DNA from 2 places in the Dyella sp. Tek66A03 genome. Region 2 is predicted to be linked to the other one. Evidence: riboswitches for the same ligand, from Rfam matches in the RefSeq annotation. Region 2 holds a riboswitch; the other holds the start of a gene.
What was found. A riboswitch is a leader RNA that binds a small molecule or an ion and turns the genes downstream of it on or off. The one in region 2 is predicted to bind cobalamin.
Positions count from the first base shown of each region.

Region 1 (5,694 bases), 490 kb from region 2:
GGCGGACAACATGTCGTTGTAGGAGTTGATAATGGCGAGATTGGGCGTGTGGCCTTCGCGCAAGCGTGCCTTGTCCGATCCCTCGCAGGCGGCGAAGCCATGCGCGAGATTGCCGCAGGAAAGCCGCTCGCGATGCGTACCGGAACCTTGTGCCGCATCGATGCGACGCAGGTAGGCGGCACGCGAGTCACGGCTGCGCTCGCGCAAACGCTCGGTGACTTCGGCAACAACGGGGTGAAGCACGTTCATGATCAAACTCCGGATAAGTCATGCGGCGCGCGCCATGGCGCGCCTGGTACTGATTGGTTCGGCCGATGCCTCAGGGGCACCAATACACGGCCACGGGTACGCGCTCCTGGGTCAGCACGGCGCGCACCGGAAAATTCGCGGCGGCGCCCAGGCCCAGGCGTGCATCGGCCAGCAACTGCTGCTTGGCCTCGCCCTCGATATGCAAGTAAAGCGCACGCGTGTCGAGCAGGGCCGATAGCGTGAACGTGATCCGCGGCTCGCCCGCGCCAGCCGCGCGCATGGGCAGCACATGCACGGGATTGTTCACATCCAGGGCTTCGGGAAGTCGGTCACCGCCGGGAAAGAACGAGGCGGTGTGCCCATCGTTGCCCATGCCGAGCACCACCACGTCGAACGGCAGCGACAAGCTGGCCATCCGCGCACGCACTGTGGCGAGGCCGGCTTCCGGCGTGGGCGCATCGGTATACAAGGGAACGAACTGCGCGGCAGAGGCGGCATGTTGCAGCAGCGTCGCCTTCAGCATGCCCGCGTTGGAGCGTTCGTCGCTCTCGGGCACCCAGCGCTCGTCGACGAGGGTGATCTGGACCTTCGCCCAGTCCAGCGACTCGCGCGACAGGCGCTCGAAGAAATGACGAGGCGTGCTGCCGCCGGATACCGCGAGCAGGGCGCTACCGCGCTCGGCGATACCTTCGCGCAGACGCTCGGCGACGCGTTCGGCCAGCGCAACGGCCAGGGCCTGGCAGTCGGTGAAACTATGCGTGGTGACATTCAGCATGGGAGGCATGACGTAGACCGGGGGGGGCTTCGCGGTGAACTCACGCCTGCGCCGCAATTCAAGCATGGCGGAGAGTCTAGGCAGGACCCCGCGACGCTCAGGTGAAACACGTTCGCGTCACGGTGGCTTTTATCGGTGAGTGGTTTACTCACTTTCCTCGTTCCAGGTGCGGCCATCGCGCTCGATCAGCGCCACCGCGGCGCTGGGCCCCCAGGTGCCGGATTGGTACGGACGTGGCGTCTCGCCGCTGTCCGCCCACGCGGCAAGAATGGGATCGGCCCACTGCCATGCCGCTTCCACTTCGTCGCGACGCATGAACAAGGTGGGGTTACCGCGCACCACGTCGAGCAACAAGCGCTCATACGCGTCGGGCTGCTGCACGCCGAACGCTTCGGCAAAACTCATGTCCAGCGGCACGTGACGCAGGCGCAAGCCACCTGGCCCCGGGTGCTTGATGGTGAGCCATAGCTTGATGTCTTCGTCCGGCTGCAGGCGCAGCACCAGGCGATTCTGCGCGAGCGCGCCGGCCGACGGATCGAAGATGGAATGCGGCACCGCCTTGAACACCACCGCGATTTCCGACACACGCTCGGGCAGGCGCTTGCCGGTGCGCAGGTAGAACGGCACGCCGGCCCAACGCCAGTTGGCGATCTCGGCCTTCAGCGCCACGAACGTCTCGGTATTGGATTTGCCACTGGCGAGCTCGTCGAGGTAACCCGGCACGCTCTGGCCTTCCGCCGCACCGGCGCGGTATTGGCCGCGTACGGTGAGCTGAGCGGCATTGCTCTCGTCGATCGGCTTGAGCGAACGCAGCACCTTGAGCTTTTCGTCGCGCACCGCATCCGGTTGCAGCGAGGAGGGCGGCTCCATCGCCACCATGCACAGCAGCTGCAGGATATGGTTCTGCACCATGTCACGCAGCGCACCGGCGCGATCGTAATACGCGCTGCGCTGGCCGACGCCCAAGGTCTCGGCCACGGTAATCTGCACGTGGTCGATGTGCTCGGCATTCCACAGCGGCTCGAACAGCGCATTGCCAAAGCGCAACGCGAGCAGGTTCTGCACCGTTTCCTTGCCGAGGTAATGATCGATGCGAAAGGTCTGCGATTCCTCGAACACGCGACCGACGGCGTCGTTGATCTGGTTGGCGCTGGCCAGGTCGCGGCCGATCGGCTTTTCCATCACCACCCGGGCGCGACCCTTGTTGAGGCCATAGGAACCGAGGCGGTTGCACAGATCGACGAACAATTCCGGCGAGGTGGAGAGATAGAACACGCGGATGTGTTCGGGCTGCTCGCCGATCAGCGCGGCGAATGCATCCCAACCGTCGTCCTTGCGCGCATCCAGCGAGCGGTAGGCCACCCGGGTCAGGAAGGCGTCGATCTTGGCCGCGTCGCCACCACCTTCCAGCAGCGCCTTGCGCAGCGAAGCACGGTAGCCATCATCGTCCAGGCCTTCGCGGGCAATGCCGACGATGCGGCTGGAGGCGGGGATCTGGCCATCGACGAAGCGGTGGTACAGGGCGGGCAGCAGCTTGCGTACGGCGAGGTCGCCGGTTCCGCCAAAAATCACCAGGTCGAACGGCTCGACCGGCAGGGGAGAAGCAGTCACTTCAGTCACCTCAAAGGCGATGCGGGGAGCGGGCACAGGGCGCTTGGCCCGTGCGGTGCCCCGGGATCGTACCAGTGACATACCAGGTAACACCAGTTCTCCGTGATGCCGTGTGAGCCCGCCTGGCGTAACGGTTCTTGTCGAAAATTGGTAACCCCGGAAAGTCCCGTCAAATCACCCGATTGCCAGACTGGTATGGTCATTGGTATCGTTCTCGCATGGAAACCGCCCTAGTCAATGAATACCGCCGCCTGAGCCGAGACCCGGCCACCAGCCAGCCGCTCGCCTACCTGCGCCTGCGCCGGGCGATCCGCAACGTGGTGGAACACCGCGATATCGAACCGGGCCAGGCCCTGCCCAGCGAACGCGACCTGTCGCGCTTGCTGGAGCTGTCGCGCGTCACGATCCGCAAGGCCATCGCCGGCCTGGTCGAGGAGGGCCTGCTGAACCAGCGCCACGGCGCCGGCACCTTCGTGGCCGAACGCATCATCAAGCCGATGTCACGGCTCACCAGCTTTACCGAAGACTTGCGTGCACGCGGCCTCAATCCGCGTTCGGAGTTCTTCGAGCGGGGCGTGGGCGAGGTGACGCCGGAAGAGTCGATGGCGCTGAACCTGTCGCCCGGCGTCCTGGTCGCGCGCCTGCACCGCGTGCGCTATGCCAAGGACGAACCACTGGCGATCGAACGCAGCGTGGTGCCCGCCAGTATCCTGCCCGACCCGATGGTGGTGCACGACTCGCTCTACCAGGTGCTGGAAACCCTGGGTTGCCGCCCGCGTCGCGCGCTGCAGCGGCTGCGCGCCGTCTCGCTCGGCGCCCAGCAGGCCCGCCTGCTGCACGTGCCGGTGGGTAGCGCTGGCTTGAACATCGAGCGACGCAGCTTTCTCGACGACGGCCGCGTGGTGGAATTCACCACCTCGTGGTACCGCGGCGATATCTACGACTTCGTGGCCGAGCTGCAGACGGACTGATCGCGGCCTTGGTTGCCGGAAGCGGGCCGTGACCCTAAAATTCCGTTTGTTCGGGTGTCCCGCGGCACGTTTTCGCGGGATGAAACGGGAAGCCGGTGCACGCTGCCAACGCAGCCATTCCGGCGCTGCCCCCGCAACGGTAAGCGAGTGATACGAACCTGAAGGCGACACGCCACTGTGCTCTGGCACGGGAAGGCGCCCGAAGGTGCATGCACCGATAGCATGCCACTCGCGAGCCCGGAGACCGGCCCGACACGTAACGGATGGCTCGCGGTGGGCGAGGCCGGACGTCGTGTCATGGCGCGTCTCGCCTGTCCGCCGTTCTGCTTTCCCCTGCGTGGCTGCCCGACCTTTCGTCGTCAGTGTCGCGCGGGTGCGCGGCCGCTAGGAACACCATGAAGAAGACCCTGCTGGCAGCTGCGCTGCTGTCGAGCACGATGGCCGCCCAGGCCGCCGATACGAACTCGCCTCAGTCGCTGTCCACCGTCATCGTCACGGCCACGCGCACGTCGATTACGACGGACGAGGCGCTGTCCTCGGTCACCGTGATCACCCGGGCGGATATCGAGCGCCTGCAGCCGGCCTCGGTGCATGACTTGCTGGTGGGCCTGCCCGGTGTGACCTTCAGCCAGGCCGGTGGCCTGGGCCAACAGAGTTCGCTGTTCCTGCGTGGCACCAATTCCACCCATGTGCTGGTGCTGATCGATGGCGTGCGCATCGGCGCGGTGGGTGCCGGCTTGCCGGCGTTCGAGCAGATTCCGGTCGACCAGATCGAGCGTATCGAGATCGTGCGCGGTCCGCGTTCGAGCCTGTACGGCGCCGATGCGATCGGTGGCGTGATCCAGATCTTCACCCGTCATGGCCAGAAGGACGGCCAGCTCGCGCCGTCGCTGAGCGTGTCGGCCGGCAGCCATAGCTACACGGACGGCCATGCCGGCCTCTCCGGCGGTGACTCGCACGCCTGGTTCAACTTAGGCCTCGGCGGCCAGTACACCAGCGGCATCCCGGCCTGCCGCGCCGGCGCGGCCGAGGCAGGCGCCGGCTGCTTTGTGGACCAGCCGGGCGACGATGCCTTCCGTAACTGGAACGGCATGGCCAACGGCGGTTATCGCTGGGACAACGGCACCGAACTCTCGGCGACCTGGCTGCGTAGCAAGAGCTTTGTCGAATACGCCGGCAGCCCCTTCAGCGGCAACCAGGCGGTCAACCAGCAGATCGTGTCCGGCGCGCGCCTGAGCTTCACGCCGCTCGATGCGTGGAAGGTCACGCTCAATGCCGGCCAGAGCAGGGATGATTCGTCGACCTTCTTCCAGGGTACTTACAACGACATCTTCGCGGGTACGCAGACGTATTCTCCGCGCACGCCCAGCGGCTATGCCGACTCGCGCCGCAACCAGGCGTCGTGGCAGAACGACATCACGCTGGATACCAACCAGCTGCTGACTGCCGGCGTGGACTACCAGCAGGAGCACATCGAGAGCGACACCGGCTACCTCGACAGCAGGCGCGAGGACACCGGCGTCTATGCGCAGTACATGGGCAGCTTCGGCCGCAACGAAGTGCAGTTGTCGGCGCGCCACGATCACAACAATCAGTTCGGCAATCACAACACCGGTGCGGTGGCCTGGGGCTACAGCTTCGATCATGACGTGCGCTTGTCGGCGAGCTATGGCACGGCTTTCCACGCACCGACTTTCAACGACATCTACTACCCCTACAACCTGGGCAATCCCAACCTCAAGCCGGAAAAGTCGCGCTCGGGCGAACTGGGCCTGAGCCAGAAGCAGGAAGTCTGGAACTGGGCGGTGAACGTCTACCAGACCACCATCACGGACCTGATCGCACTGGACAGCAACTTCGTGCCGCAGAACATCAGCCAGGCGCGCATCCGCGGCATCGAAGGCCAGCTGGGCGCGAACCTCGACGGTTGGCAGGTGCAGAGCTACCTCACCCTGCAACAGCCCAAGAGCACGGCGAGCCCGTATGACGGCAACCTGCTGCCGCGCCGCCCGGAACAGACGGCGCGCGTGGATGTGGATCGCCGTTTCGATGCGTTCGGCATCGGCGCCACCTTCTTTGCCTCGGGCA
Region 1 covers NZ_CP199584.1:4,931,205-4,936,898, forward strand. Annotated here, with positions in the region: gene edd (phosphogluconate dehydratase) at 1-249, opposite strand, end outside; gene pgl (6-phosphogluconolactonase) at 320-1,033, opposite strand; gene zwf (glucose-6-phosphate dehydrogenase) at 1,169-2,635, opposite strand; gene ACT01B_RS21860 (GntR family transcriptional regulator) at 2,854-3,606, shown strand; cobalamin riboswitch at 3,642-3,873, shown strand; gene btuB (TonB-dependent vitamin B12 receptor) at 4,002-5,694, shown strand, end outside.
Region 1: another riboswitch for cobalamin. It lies ahead of btuB (TonB-dependent vitamin B12 receptor); the one in region 2 lies ahead of ACT01B_RS19780 (ribonucleoside-diphosphate reductase subunit alpha).

Region 2 (5,694 bases):
CGGCGAGCCGCGGGTCATGGACCGGTATCGCAAGATCCTGGCTGACGCCGCGCTCAAGTCCGCCTCGGAGTGGACCTACGACGTCCCCACTCAGGGTAAAGACGCCGATGCGCCTTACTGGCTGGTGCGAGTGCCCGTCAGTTTCGACCTTCGGCCCGTCGGCGGACAGCAGTCGCCAGCCTCGGAGTATGGCCATTGGGACATCTATGTTCCCGGACCCAAGCAGGAGGTGCCCTGGGTCAAGGACCGCACGCTGCTTTCCACGGCCCCCGACGCGATTCCCGATGGCGCACTTCAACAGCTTGGCTCAGGCCCGCGTCTCGTTACGCCATTAGGCAAAGGCTAAATCCGACGCTGCGGGTCGAATGCAAGCGAACCGGAAAGTTGCACTGGCACGTAGTTGGGGGCAGACATCATGAAACGGTTACTGATTTTCCCACTCAGCGCCTTGCTGACTTTCGTGGCACTGGACGGGCATGCGGACGATTTTCGCAAGATGGCCGAAGCGAGCATGCTGGTAAAGGGAACGGTCGATATCAACCCGGACGGCAGTCTCCGCGGCTACACGATCGACAGGGCCGAGACGCTTGCTCCGCCCGTTATCGCACTCATCGAGAAGAATGTTCCTGCCTGGAAATTTCGGCTCACCCACGCCTCCACAACAGCCGTGAAAGAAACGATGACTCTGCGCCTGGTTGCCAAGGCCGTGGACGACGCGCACGACTCCATTAGCATTGCCGCAGCGACTTTTGGCAACCCAGATCCCGATGACGAACACGTTCGCTTCAAATCACGCAAGGCACCGCATTATCCGCGTGAAGCCGTTGAAGCACGTGTCTCCGGGACAGTCTATCTGTTGGCGCGTGTTGGCCCGGACGGCCGGGTGCAGAATGTCTCCGCCGAACAGGTCAATCTGAGAACCTTGACCGACAAGCCGCTTATGGATCGGTATCGCAAAGACTTGGCGAACGCCGCGATTGCGGCAGCGAAAGACTGGACTTATGAGGTTCCCACCAAGGGCGAACACGTCAATGATCCCTATTGGTATGTGCGGACCCCAATAAATTTCGACGTGGTGGGCTCCCCCGGCGAGCCCAACGGTACAGCGTCCAAGTACGGCAAGTGGGAGGTCTACATACCCGGCCCCAAACAAGACGTGCCTTGGGTCCAGGATCGCTCGCTGCTCTCAGATGCGCCTGATGCCATTCCTGAGGGAGCGCTCCAACAGCTTGGTTCAGGCACTCGTCTTTCGACATCGCTAAGTAGCGGTTAGTCCCCGGGGCGATAAGCCACTAGCGTCAGCTGCGTACCACCCGAAGATCCGCGGCCCACGTTTTGTCTCGCCGCCAGGCCACAGCTGAATCGGGCTCCGCGAGTTGTTTGCCCAGCAAGGGCGAGCATCCTGGCGCTAGTGAACGCGACGACATACTCCCGTATCTACGGTCCACCAACATAGACGTTAGACTCCCCTCTATTCCTGGGGGGGAGAGGATCGATGAGGCGAACGCCTGCAATTATTCTGGGCATCTGGTCGGCTATAGCCACGACCAGTGCGATATCTGCCGACGGCAGGCCTCCATCCGAGGCGAGCATGCTGGTCACCGGCACGCTCGAGCTCAATGGCGATGGAAGCGTGAGGAGCTATACGGTCGATCATCAGGAGAAGCTTCCTGCTTCGGTCACCGAGGTCATCCACAAGAACGCACCGGCATGGAAGTTCCAACCTCCCGACCCGGAGGAAAGCAGCGGCAAGATGACCTTGCGCATCGTTGCTAGACCCATCGACGACAAGCGCGATTCGGTGAACATCGCGGGCGCCACGTTTGGCGATGTGCAAGCTGCCGATGGCAAGCACATTCGCTACAACAATACGTCGGTGATGCCTTTCTATCCGAAATACGCGTTCTACGGGCACGAGACCGCCACTGTCTATGTTCTGGTCCAAATAGGCAGGAACGGCAAGGCGCATGATGTCTTTGCCGAGCAGGTGAACCTGGGGGCTTACGCCAGCAAATCGGAAATGGATGGCTATCGCAGGATTTTTGCCGAAGCCTCAACCAAGGCGATCCGGGAGTGGACATTCGTCGTACCCACCCGCGGCAAGACTGCTGACGCGCCGTTCTGGTATGTGCGCATTCCGGTGGTTTTCGATATGGCGGATCGCAGCCGGCCGCTGCCTGATGACTACGGCAAGTGGCATGTCTACGTTCCCGGTCCACGGCGGCAACCGCCGTGGTTGCGCAGCCGCGCCACCGTCAGCACCGCATCCCCCGACGCCATCTCCAACGGCTCGTTACAGCAGCTCGACACCGGCATGCAGCTCGTTTCGGCGCTCGAGGGGGGCTGACATCGGCGTATGGCACACATACTCATCCCCCTACCCCACCAGGACTTTGATCCCAGCGAAGTCGCCGTGCCCTGGCGCGTACTTACCAGGGCAGGGCATCAGGTGATTTTCGCCACGCCGGATGGCACGCCGGCGAGCGCGGACCCGATCATGATCAGTGGCGAAGGGCTCGACCTCTGGGGCTGGATACCGGGCCTGCGCAAGCTGATTTTGTTTGGGCGTCTATTGCGTGCCAATGCGGTTGCGCGCCGCGATTACGCTGCGCTACTGAAGGACCAGGCATTCAACGCGCCACAGCGCTGGGATGACATCGAGGCCGCTCGCTTCGATGGTTTGCTGCTTCCCGGTGGTCACTGCGCGCGCGGCGTACTCGTCTATCTCGAAAGCACCCAACTCCAGAGCGTGGTCGCCACCTTCTTCGCTGCCGACAAACCGGTCGCCGCGATCTGTCATGGCGTGGTGCTGGCTGCGCGCAGCCGCGGTGTAGATGGTCGCTCCGTGCTGCATGGGCGACGCACCACCGCGCTGACTTGGGCGTTGGAAAAATCCGCGTGGTCGCTGACCCGCATCACTCGCTTCTGGGACCCGGACTATTACCGCACCTATCCCGATGGCCCCGGTCAGCCGGCGGGCTATATGTCGGTGCAGCAAGAAGTGACGCGCGCACTGGCCAGGCCGGACGATTTCCTCGACGTGCCGCGCGACGCGCCGCACTACCGCCGCAAGACTTCCGGCCTCTTGCGCGACAACGACTCGGATGCCACGCCGGCCTTCGTGGTGCGCGACGGCAACTACGTCTCTGCCCGTTGGCCCGGCGACGTGCATCGCTTTGCCGCGGAGTTCGCCGCCTTGCTGCCCAAAACCCTGCCCTGAACCACCCCAGGGGACCGCATAAGAAATTTTCCTGGCCGGCTGACAAGCCACGCCAGCCCTTGGGGTTTTCCCGCTTATCCACCGACCTATCCACAACTTGTTGGGTTGACCGACCAGGTTTAGCCCGATATGTTGTGTCGGTCGGTGCCTCTCTCAGACCTACGGTCGGATTGGCTTAATAGGGAATCCGGTGCAAATCCGGAACTGCCCCGCAGCGGTAAGCGGAAACGAAAGCCCCCATCGCACTGGCCCTCAGCGGCTGGGAAGCGGGAGCAAGTAGGCAGGGTCGAAAGACCCACGTCCGCAAGTCCGAAGACCTGCCGACACATCGCGGCCTGAGCGCCGCGGTGCGTGGTGACGGCTTCCGCGGGGAGGCGCGTCGTGGCGTCGGGCCTTCGAGTTCGGCCGATCGACCGTCCGTGGAAACCATCATCGCTTCAGCCCTGCGCGCGGGAGCAGGCGGTTGATGAACCTATGTCCGGAGCGACGCCATGCAACCTATCGACACCACCTCGCGCGAGCGTACTGACGAACGCGCGGACGCTGCCGCTTTCCCCGCCGACACCGCCGTCGCAGATGCCCCCCGCGCGGACACGCCGTTCGCGCTTACCCCGCCACATAACCCTGGCCAGATGCGCGTCACCAAGCGCAACGGCAGCCAGGAGATCGTCGACGTCAACAAGATCGTGCGCGCGGTCACTCGCAGCGGCGAAGGTCTGCATGGCGTCGATCCGCTGCGCGTGGCGCTCAAGACCATTGGCGGCCTGTACGACGGTGCCTCCACGCGCGAACTGGACGAACTGTCCATCCGCACCGCCGCCGCACTTACCGCTGAAGAACCCGAGTACGGCCAGCTGGCCGCGCGCCTGCTCAGCGCCTACGTCGACAAGGAAGTAAGCGGCCAGGAAATCCAGAGCTTCTCGCAGTCGATCGCGCGCGGCGCCGAGCTGGGCATCCTGAATTCGCGCCTGCGCGATTTCGTTGCCATCAATGCCCGCAAGCTCAACGATGCGATCGATCCGCTCGCCTCGCGTCGCTTCGAATACTTCGGCCTGCGCACGGTGTACGACCGCTACCTGTTGCGTCATCCGCAGCTGCGCAAGGTGATCGAAACGCCGCAGTACTTCTTCATGCGCATCGCCTGTTCGCTTGGCGGCAACGAGATCGGCGAGACGCTGGAGCTGTACCGCATGTTGTCGTCGCTGGAATACATCGCCAGCTCGCCCACGCTGTTCAATGCCGGCACCGCCCATGAGCAGCTTAGCTCGTGCTTCCTTCTCGACTCGCCGTCCGATTCGCTGGAATCGATCTACGACAAATATGCCGACGTGGCCAAGCTCAGCAAGTTCGCTGGCGGCATCGGCCTCGCCTATTCGCGCGTGCGTTCGCGCGGTTCGCTGATCAAGGGCACCAATGGCCATTCCAACGGCCTGACGCCCTGGCTGAAGACGCTGGATGCCTCGGTGGCCGCCGTCAACCAGGGTGGCAAACGCAAGGGCGCCGCCTGCGTCTACCTGGAACCGTGGCACGCCGACGTCGAGGAATTCCTCGAGCTGCGCGACAACACCGGCGACGAAGCCCGCCGCACGCATAACCTCAACCTCGCCAATTGGATTCCCGACGAATTCATGCGCCGCGTGGAGAGCGACGGCGACTGGTCGCTGTTCGATCCCAAGATCGTGCCGCACTTTGTCGACAGCTGGGGCGAGACCTTCGAGAACGCTTACCGCGAAGCCGAGGCGAAGGGGCTCGCCGCGAAAAAGGTGAAGGCGCGCGAGCTGTATGCACGCATGCTGCGCACCTTGGCTCAGACCGGCAACGGCTGGATCACCTTCAAGGATCGCAGCAACGCTACCAGCAACCAGACGGCGCGCCCCGAGAACGTCATCCACCTGTCCAACCTCTGCACCGAGATCCTTGAAGTGACCTCGGCCGAGGAAACCGCCGTGTGCAACCTGGGTTCGGTGAACCTGGCGCGCCACGTGGTCGATGGCGTATTCGATTTCGACAAGCTCGCTTCTACGGTTCGCACCGCGGTGCGCCAGCTGGATCGCGTGATCGATCTCAACTTCTACCCGATCGACACCGCCAAGACCGCCAATAGCAAGTGGCGTCCGGTGGGTCTGGGCGTGATGGGCATGCAGGACGTGTTCTTCAAACTGCGCCTGCCGTTCGACTCGGCCGAAGCCTTGGCCTTGTCCACGCGCATCGCCGAAGAGATCTACTTCCAGGCCCTGTCGCAGTCCAACGAATTGGCCGCACAGCAAGGCGCGCATCCCGGCTTTGCCGAGAGCCGCGCCGCCAACGGCGAACTCCAGTTCGACTACTGGACCAACGCACAGCCGCACGACAACGCCCGCTGGGAAGCCTTGCGTGAAGCGATCAAGGCCAAGGGCCTGCGCAACTCGCTGCTGATCGCGATTGCACCCACCGCCACGATCGCGTCGATTGCCGGCTGCTACGAGTGCATCGAG
Region 2 covers NZ_CP199584.1:4,438,767-4,444,460, forward strand. Annotated here, with positions in the region: gene ACT01B_RS19760 (energy transducer TonB) at 1-346, shown strand, start outside; gene ACT01B_RS19765 (energy transducer TonB) at 416-1,273, shown strand; gene ACT01B_RS19770 (energy transducer TonB) at 1,496-2,347, shown strand; gene ACT01B_RS19775 (DJ-1/PfpI family protein) at 2,357-3,220, shown strand; cobalamin riboswitch at 3,347-3,559, shown strand; gene ACT01B_RS19780 (ribonucleoside-diphosphate reductase subunit alpha) at 3,712-5,694, shown strand, end outside.